Regions from separate parts of the Gordonia sp. YY1 genome, predicted to be linked through region 1. Evidence: riboswitches for the same ligand, from Rfam matches in the RefSeq annotation. Region 1 holds a riboswitch; the other holds the start of a gene.
The links. A riboswitch is a leader RNA that binds a small molecule or an ion and turns the genes downstream of it on or off. The one in region 1 is predicted to bind thiamine pyrophosphate.

Region 1 (4,330 bases):
CCTTGCGGTGGCTGGCCGGTCACGCGGAACCGCCTCGACTGGCCTCGAGGGGCAGGTACACGCGGTTGCCGCCCTCGGCGAACTCGGCCGACTTCGCGGCCATGCCCTCGGCGATCTTGCGGTCGATGTCCTCGGCGGTCACCAGGTTGTTCTCCTCCGCGTAGGCGCGCACGTCGGCGGAGATCCGCATCGAGCAGAACTTGGGACCACACATCGAGCAGAAGTGAGCTGTCTTCGCGGGTTCGGCCGGCAGGGTCTCGTCGTGGTACTCGCGGGCGGTGTCCGGGTCGAGGGCGAGGTTGAACTGGTCGATCCAGCGGAACTCGAAGCGCGCCTTGCTCAATGCGTCATCACGTTCCTGTGCCCGGGGATGCCCCTTCGCGAGGTCTGCGGAGTGGGCCGCGATCTTGTACGTGATGACGCCGACCTTCACGTCGTCGCGGTCGGGCAGCCCGAGATGCTCCTTGGGCGTCACGTAACAGAGCATCGCCGTTCCCGCCTGGGCGATCATCGCCGCACCGATCGCGGAGGTGATGTGGTCGTAGGCGGGTGCGATGTCGGTGGCCAGGGGACCCAGTGTGTAGAAGGGTGCCTCTTCGCAGAGTTCTTCCTCCAGGCGCACGTTCTCGGCGATCTTGTGCATCGGGATGTGTCCGGGTCCCTCGATCATCACCTGCACGCCATGGGATTTGGCGATGGTGGTGAGTTCGCCGAGGGTGCGCAGTTCGGCGAACTGGGCTTCGTCGTTGGCGTCCGCGATCGACCCCGGCCGTAGTCCGTCGCCGAGGGAGAAGGTGATGTCGTAGCGGCGGAAGATCTCGCACAGTTCGTCGAAGTGCGTGTACAGGAACGACTCCTCGTGGTGAGCCAGACACCAGGCGGCCATGATCGAACCGCCTCGGGAGACGATTCCGGTGACCCGCCGGGCGGTCAGCGGCACGTAGCGGAGCAGGACCCCGGCGTGCACCGTCATGTAGTCGACTCCCTGCTCTGCCTGCTCGATCACGGTGTCGCGGTAGATCTCCCACGTCAAGGCGACCGGATCGCCGTTCACCTTCTCGAGTGCCTGATAGATGGGCACGGTGCCGACCGGTACGGGGGAGTTGCGCAGGATCCACTCGCGCGTGGTGTGGATGTCGGCGCCGGTCGAGAGGTCCATGATCGTGTCGGCGCCCCAACGCGTGGCCCACACCATCTTCTCGACCTCGTCGGCGATCGAGCTGCGCACCGCCGAATTCCCGATGTTCGCATTGATTTTCACCGCGAACCGCTTGCCGATGATCATCGGCTCCGATTCGGGGTGACGATGGTTGGCCGGGATCACCGCGCGACCGATGGCCACCTCGGAGCGGACGAGTTCGGCGTCGACGCCCTCACGCGCGGCGATGAACCGCATCTCGTCGGTGATGATCCCCGCTCGTGCCCACGCGAGCTGGGTGCTCGCGCCGTCGATCGGTTCCGGGCGGTGCCACGAGTCGCGGGTCTTCGGCAGTCCGCGCTCCACATCGATCTCGGTTTCGGTGTCCGTGTACGGACCCGAGGTGTCGTAGACGTCGAGGTGTTCGCCGTTGGTGAGGTGGATCCGACGCTGCGGTACGCGGAGATGATCGACGGCGAGGTAGTGCTTGGAACTGCCCTCGATCGGTCCCGTGGTCAGTCCGCCGTCTTCGAAGGTTGCAGTGGTGGGTGTGGTGGATACACGTGTGCCCATGATGGTCTCCCTACGCCGGCATTACCCGGACAGGTTCGAGCGGTCGGCGACCGCCCGTCGCCATCTCAGCCCTCGGTCATCGTGAGAGCCCCCGCGGTGTGTAGTTGTGTTGCGCTCGCCACCATACAACGTCCGCGGAGCAGCCACCCGATGCCAGGCAGATCGAGACCCTTTCTCAGCAGTTACGGATCCGTAAGGTAGGGTGTGACCCTAGTCACAGGGGGCCGAACGTCAAGAAGTGGCGTGATGCCGGTGACCCGCAGACGGTGACGACATGAGGAGGTGTAGGTGCTACGCAAGAACCGGCATCGACCGCCGCAATCGGCGAGGTCCATCCTGCAGCAGATCGCTCAGGTGGTGCACAATCCCGACCGCGAACGGTTCGAACTCTGGGTTGCGGGCGATCTCGTCGGCGTACTCGGCTATTCGATGGAGACCGTCGACGGCCAGACGACCATCACCGTTCTGCACACCGTGCTCTACGACGAGTACACCGGCCACGGGCTTGCGACGCGTCTCACCCGGACGGTCATCCATTTCGCCCGTGAACACAACGCGCGGATCCGGCCGGTGTGTTCGTTCACCAAGGACTACCTCGACCATCACCCGGGAATCGTGGAGCTCGCGCCCGTGTGAGGTTTCGACAGGCTCAACCAGCGGGAAGGGCGGCTCAACCAGCGGGAAGGGCGGCTCAACCGGCTCATCCCGCCAGCAGCGTCGTACGCAGGACCTTCTTGTCGATCTTGCCGACGGCGGTGACGGGCAGGGACCGCACGATGCGGACCACGTCGGGGAGCTTGAACGACGCGAGGCCGCGGTCGGCGAGGAACGTGCGGAGCGCGGCCAGTTCGAGCGGCTGGGCCGGCGGATGGTCGTGGGAGAGCACGACCGCGGCGCAGATCTTCTCACCTAGCGCATCGTCGGGCAGCCCGACCACCGCGACCTGTCGCACCGACGGGTGTGCGAGCAGGTTCTCCTCGACGTCGTCGGCAGCGACGTTCTCGCCGGCCCGGACGACGGTGTCCTTGATGCGGCCGGTCACCGACAGGTGTCCGGAGGGCAGGCGGGTCACCTTGTCCCCCGATCGGTAGAAGCCGTCGGGGGTGAAGGACTTCTCGTTGTGGGCGTCCGCCCGGTAGTACCCGCGGATCGTGTACGGGCCGCGCACCAGCAGTTCGCCCTCTTCGCCGTCGGGAACGTCGGCGCCCTGGTCGTCGACGACGCGCACCTCGTCGAACTCGGACATCGGTGAACCCTGCACCTCGTGGACGAGATCGCGCGGTTCGTCCGGCCGGGTGTAGCAGATGAGCCCCTCGGCCATGCCGAACACCTGCTGGACCACGTCGCCGAGCGCCTCGTCGAGCGCGACGGCGTCGGGGTGGGCCAGCTTGGCGCCGCCGACCTGGAGGAGTCGCAGGGAGCTGATGTCCGCGGGTTCCCACTCGGTCGCCGCGCACCACAGCTGCGCGAGGGCGGGGACCAGCGCGGTCACCGTGACGCGGTGGCGTTCGATGAGGTCGAAGGTGTGGTCGGGGCTGGGGTTGTCGGTGAAGACGACGTGGCCGCCGACGCCGAGGACGCCGAGGATGCCCGGGCAGCACAGCGGGAAGTTGTGGGCCGCGGGCAGCGCGACCAGGTACGTGTCGTCGGCCGTCAGGTTCGCGACGTCGCTCGACAGTCGCGCATTGAGGTCGTAGTCGTCGTGGGTGCGCGCGATCAGTTTGGGCAGACCGGTGGTGCCGCCCGAGACCAGGAACAGCGCCGGGAGACCGGGATCCGGCGGGGACGGGAGGTCGACCGCGGCGGGGTCCGTATCCGGTGCGGCCCGGAACGGACCGGGATCGCCGGAGATGAACACGTGCTCGACGTCCGGGACGCGGGATTGCAGCTCGGTGGCGAGATCCCGGAAGTCGAAGCCGCGCCGTCCGTCCTCGCCGATGTAGGCGACGGCCCCGGCGCCGGCCGCGAGGTGGGCGATCTCGGTGATCCGGTGGGCGGGCAGGGTCATCACCGGGGCGATGCCCGCGCGGAGCAGACCGAACAGGTTCACGACGAAGTCGAGGGAGTTGTTCTGCTGCAGGACGACGCGTTGTCCGGGCCGGAGTCCGGCCTCGACGAAACCTGCCGCACGACGCAGCGAGGCGGCACGCAGGTCGGAGTAGCTGAGCGTCCGCGGTCCGTCGGTCGACGCATCGGTGACGGCCGGCGCCTCGGGGATGCGATCGGCACTGGCGTCGAAGCTCGCGAACAGCGGGAGGCCGCGGAACAGTCCGGCGTCCCGGTAGCGCTCGGCCTGGACGTCGGCGTACGGGGTGAAACCGTCGAGCAGGTCGGTCACTCGGTCCAGATGCGTCTGCATGGGACCCATTCAAACACAGGCAGGATAGGGTAACCTTACCGATCGGTCGCTGATGTGAGCCACGCCATCGATCGTAGAGTTGTTTGCTTAGGCTGTCCTAATATCTCTAAGATCACTGGCGCTGCCGCCCACGACCGGAGGACAAGGACATGTCGCTGACGACCGATTCGCGAACCCCGACGCTCGACGCTGCGGGGCCCGGTCCGGCGACGCCGGTCAGCGACTCCGCTGCCGCCGAGATCTCGGCGGCCTGGGCGGGT
Region 2 (4,330 bases), on a different contig from region 1:
TGTGACCGCGGTCGCGAGAAGCACCCCGTCACAACCGAATTCCATGGCGAGGGCCGCATCGCTGGCGGTACCGATACCCGCGTCGAGGATGACCGGGAGCGGGTCGTCGGAGGCGGTCGCACAGTGGTCGACGATCATCTCGATGTTGTGCGGGTTGAGGATTCCCAGTCCGGTGCCGATCGGCGAACCGAGCGGCATCACCGCGGCGACACCGAGGTCGGCGAGTCGCGCGGCGAGAACCGGGTCGTCGTTGGTGTAGGCGAGCACCACGAAGCCGTCGGCCACCAACGAGGCCGCGGCGTCCACGAGTTCGACGGCATCCGGCATCAGGGTGCGCTCGTCGGCCACCACCTCGAGTTTCACCCAGTTCGTCTCGAACGCCTCCCGGGCCAGCTGCGCGGTGAGCACCGCCTCGGCGGTGGTGTGGCAGCCGGCGGTGTTGGGCAGGACCGCGATGCCGAGACGGCGCAGCAGGTCGAAGACACCGGTCCCGGACGCGGCGTCGACGCGACGTACCGCCACGGTCGTGAGTTCGGTTCCCGACGCCACGAGGGCCCGCTCCAGGCTCGCGAGGTTTGTCGCGCCACCGGTTCCGGTGATCAGACGAGAAGAGAACTCGCGGCCGCCGATCCGGAGCGGGTCGGCGTCGGAACCGCCGGCGACGTCGACGACCTCGGACTCAGCCACCCTGCACCGCTGTCACGATCTCGACGACCGCGCCCGTGGTCATCGTGTGCTGCGACCACTGTCCGCGCGGGACGACCGCACCGTCGACGGCCACCGCGATCCCCCGGTCCGGTAGGCCGAGGCGGGCGACGACGTCCCCCACCGACACGTCGTCGCCGACGTCGAGGTTCTCTCCGTTCACGGTGATGGTCACGGTCATGCTCCTTCCAGAATTCCCAGCACATTGTCCGCAGTGCCCGGCGCGAGGACGATGCCGTTGCGCCCGTGTCCGGTCGCGACCACCGTGCGGTCGTCGACCCGCTTCACGATCGGTAACCCGTCGGCGGTGCACGGCCTCAGTCCGGCACCCGCCTCCACCAGCTCGTAGGTGCGCAGACCCGGCATCACCTCGATGGCGTCCGCGAGCAGATCGGCGACCCCACTAACCTGCGGGGTGCGGTCACCGAAACCGCCGGCCTCGTATTGCGTTGCGCCGACCACGATCCCGTCCTCGCGCGGCACCAGGTACACCGCTCGGCCGTGGAGCCGGGCACGGACCACGTGCCCAGGCGGCGGCACCGACCACCGCGTCCGGCGCAGTCTCAGGATCTCCCCTTTCGCCGCGTGGAGCGGCACGTCGGGAAGCAGTTCCGCCGTGCCGAGTCCGGCGGCGACAAGGATCTGGTCCCGCGGGCCGGCATGGTCGTGGACGTCGGCCAGGCTGCCCACCCGCGCCTCGGTGAACCGCACCCCCGCGGCGGCCCCTGCGCTGCGCAGGGTCGCCAGCAGACGACGGTTGTCGATCGACCACTCGCCCACCGCCCGGTAGCCACCGACGAGCCGCGAACTCAACGACGGCTCCAGCGAACGGATCTCGCGACCCGTGACCGTGCTGAGTGTGGCGTCGGTCCGCGGTTGTTCGGCCCAGACGAAGTCCGCGAGATGCTGCAGGTACTCGGCGTCGGCGGCGGACGCGGCGACGAACAGGGAATCGGTGGCCGTGACGATCGCGGGGTCGCCGAGACGCTTCACCAGCGTCGGCCAGCGCCGCACCGACTCCACCGACATCGCGAGCGCCGCTTCTTCACCCGGATGCCCCTCGCCGAGCAAACCGAGCATGCCGCCCGCCACCCACGACGCCCGCTCCTCGTGCCCGGCGTCGACGACGCGGACCTGCCAGCCCGCATCTGCGGCAGCGAGCGCACAGGTCAGACCGATCACGCCACCGCCGACGACGGTCAGCGCACGGTCGGGCTGCTCCGGGTGGGGTTGTTCCTCGACAACATGGCTCACGCCAGATCACCTTCCTTCGCCGGAATGACCCGGATCAGGTTCGACGGTCAGCGGAGGGTCCGCACTCTCAGCCCGGCCGGTCCGGGCTCCCGTGTGTTCTCGCGGTCCACCCTACGCCCGGCCCGCACCGGCGCGGCTAGCCTGGTCGCCGTGACGACTGCCCCCGAATCGCGTGCTCGCGAACTGCGCCGCCGCCTGGACTCCGCCCGGCTCTACCTGTGCACCGACGCGCGGCGTGAACGCGGCGACCTGCTCGAGGTCGTGAACGCCGCCCTCGCCGGCGGCGTCGACATCGTGCAGCTTCGCGACAAGGGGTCACCCGGGGAGAAGAAGTTCGGCACTCTCGAAGCCCGCGAGGAGCTCGAGATCCTCGCCGCGATGCGGGACGTCGTCGACGCCCACGGCGCATTGCTCGCGGTCAACGACCGCGCGGACATCGCCGCACTGTCCGGCGCCGACGTCCTCCATGTCGGACAGGGTGACCTGCCGCCACGGGTCGCGCGCCGGATCGTCGGCCCCGAGACGATCGTCGGTGCATCCACCCACGACCCCGGGCAGGCTGCAGCAGCCGCCGCCGACCCCGACGTCGACTACTTCTGCGTCGGCCCGTGCTGGACCACCCCCACCAAACCGGGTCGGACCGCCGCCGGGCTCGATCTGGTGACGACGACCGCCGCGGCGATGTCCGAACCCGGGACTCCGGACAAGCCGTGGTTCGCGATCGGCGGCATCGATGCTCCGCGGGTGCCGGAGGTGACCGCCGCCGGAGCGCGCCGCATCGTCGTGGTGCGGGCGATCACGGCCGCCGCCGACCCTGCTGCGGCGGCCGCGGAGCTCCTCGCACGGCTGTAGCGCCCGGGCCCGGAAATCCGCCCCGAGAAACCGCCCCGGAAAAGCACCCTCCGGGGCGGCGCCACGTGCGTATCGTCACCGGTCACGCTCTGGAGGGCGTACTCCGGGGGTCGATTTCAGGGGCGGATCACCGGGGCAGATCTCAGTGGTGAAAATCCATTTGCCGCACTCACCACAGAGGTCTAGGCTGGACCGATCATGATGTGCATCAAGCGCGCGCTCGTAACCCGCCGCAGCGGGGTCTGATTCTGACCGACCCCCCGCTGCGGGTCGGTTGCGCGCTCTTGTCGGTCATCTGTTCTTCGACCGAAATCGGCTTTCGAGATGCATCCTCTTCATCTGCCTCACCCATCCTTCTCACGACACGGACACGCGACCGCGCCGTCGGCTGACCCCATCACCGAACACTTCCGCCGTCCGCTGCCCGCGGGTATGCGCGAGGAGGTCATCGGGATGAGCTGGCAACGATTCACCGACGAATATGCGAGCGGCGGCACCATCCGGCTCGGATCGTGGTCGGTCGCACCGGCCCGTCAGGACCTCGTCGAATGCCGCGCGACCATCGCGATCGCCGATCGCATCATGTCGTGCAGCGCCGTCGCCGCCGGACCGCTCGGCGCGATGACCTCGATCCTCTACGACCTCGGCGCGCCGGTTCAGATCCTGCGACTGCACCAGCGCGAGATCGACGGCGCAATCGCCACGTTCCTGCTGTGCGAGAACAACGGCAGGCAGGCGTGGGCGTTCGGCGAGGGCAGCACCGGCGACGAGGCGAACATCGCGGCGCTGGTCTCCGGGGCCAACCGACTGCTCGGACCCGCTCCGAAGTGAGCGGGTGGGGTGCTCGCTACGCCTGCGGGTCGAGTGCCGCGATCCGCTCGCGCAGTGTAGGCCAGGCCAGGCCGAATGCCGGATGCAGCGGAAGCTGGTCGACGTGCTGTTCGGAGACCCAGCGCAGTTCCGTCGATTCGAAGTTGGCCACCGTCTGCACCGGTTCGTCGGTCTCGGCGATGACCGTCGTATAGGTCCATCCGCCGGGCGCTTCGTGGGTGACGACCGCGGCGAGAACCCGCAGTTCGTCGCCGCTGATGCCGGCTTCCTCCTCGGCCTCCCGGATCGCGGTGTCGATGGCGCCCTCGTGCGAGTCCCGGGCGCCGCCGGGCAGTGCCCAGGTACCACCCTGATGGGACCACGCGGCGCGATGCTGGAGCAGGACCCCCGTCACGCCGTCGGCCAACGGCGCCCGGAGCAGCAGACCCGCTGCGCCGTGAACACCCCAATACCGTGAACCGTCGGGATCGATCACCCAGCCGTCGCCGTCTCCGCGCACCACACCTCCTTGCAGACCCGACGAGCCGATCGCCGGATTCCTCCACCGTAAGTGAGACACGCGCGGCCTGCCAGGGCGATCCGCCGAATCAGTGAGAGGTATGGGCTCCGGCCCGACCCGACGACGGGCCGAGCCGTCGGCGCGCGACGTGCGACCGCGATGCCCGGAGGAACCCTCACCGATGGCATA

Region 2: another riboswitch for thiamine pyrophosphate. It lies ahead of thiO (glycine oxidase ThiO); the one in region 1 lies ahead of thiC (phosphomethylpyrimidine synthase ThiC).

The regions. Positions count from the first base shown of each region.
Region 1 covers NZ_WXYI01000001.1:372,155-376,484, reverse strand. The annotation lists gene thiC (phosphomethylpyrimidine synthase ThiC) at 20-1,711, opposite strand; TPP riboswitch at 1,702-1,816, opposite strand; gene BPODLACK_RS01720 (GNAT family N-acetyltransferase) at 2,000-2,347, shown strand; gene BPODLACK_RS01715 ((2,3-dihydroxybenzoyl)adenylate synthase) at 2,412-4,070, opposite strand; gene BPODLACK_RS01710 (salicylate synthase) at 4,220-4,330, shown strand, end outside.
Region 2 covers NZ_WXYI01000018.1:84,633-88,962, forward strand. The annotation lists gene BPODLACK_RS19610 (thiazole synthase) at 1-687, opposite strand, end outside; gene thiS (sulfur carrier protein ThiS) at 680-880, opposite strand; gene thiO (glycine oxidase ThiO) at 883-1,959, opposite strand; TPP riboswitch at 1,953-2,062, opposite strand; gene thiE (thiamine phosphate synthase) at 2,110-2,811, shown strand; gene BPODLACK_RS19630 (hypothetical protein) at 3,265-3,642, shown strand; gene BPODLACK_RS19635 (NUDIX hydrolase) at 3,659-4,141, opposite strand.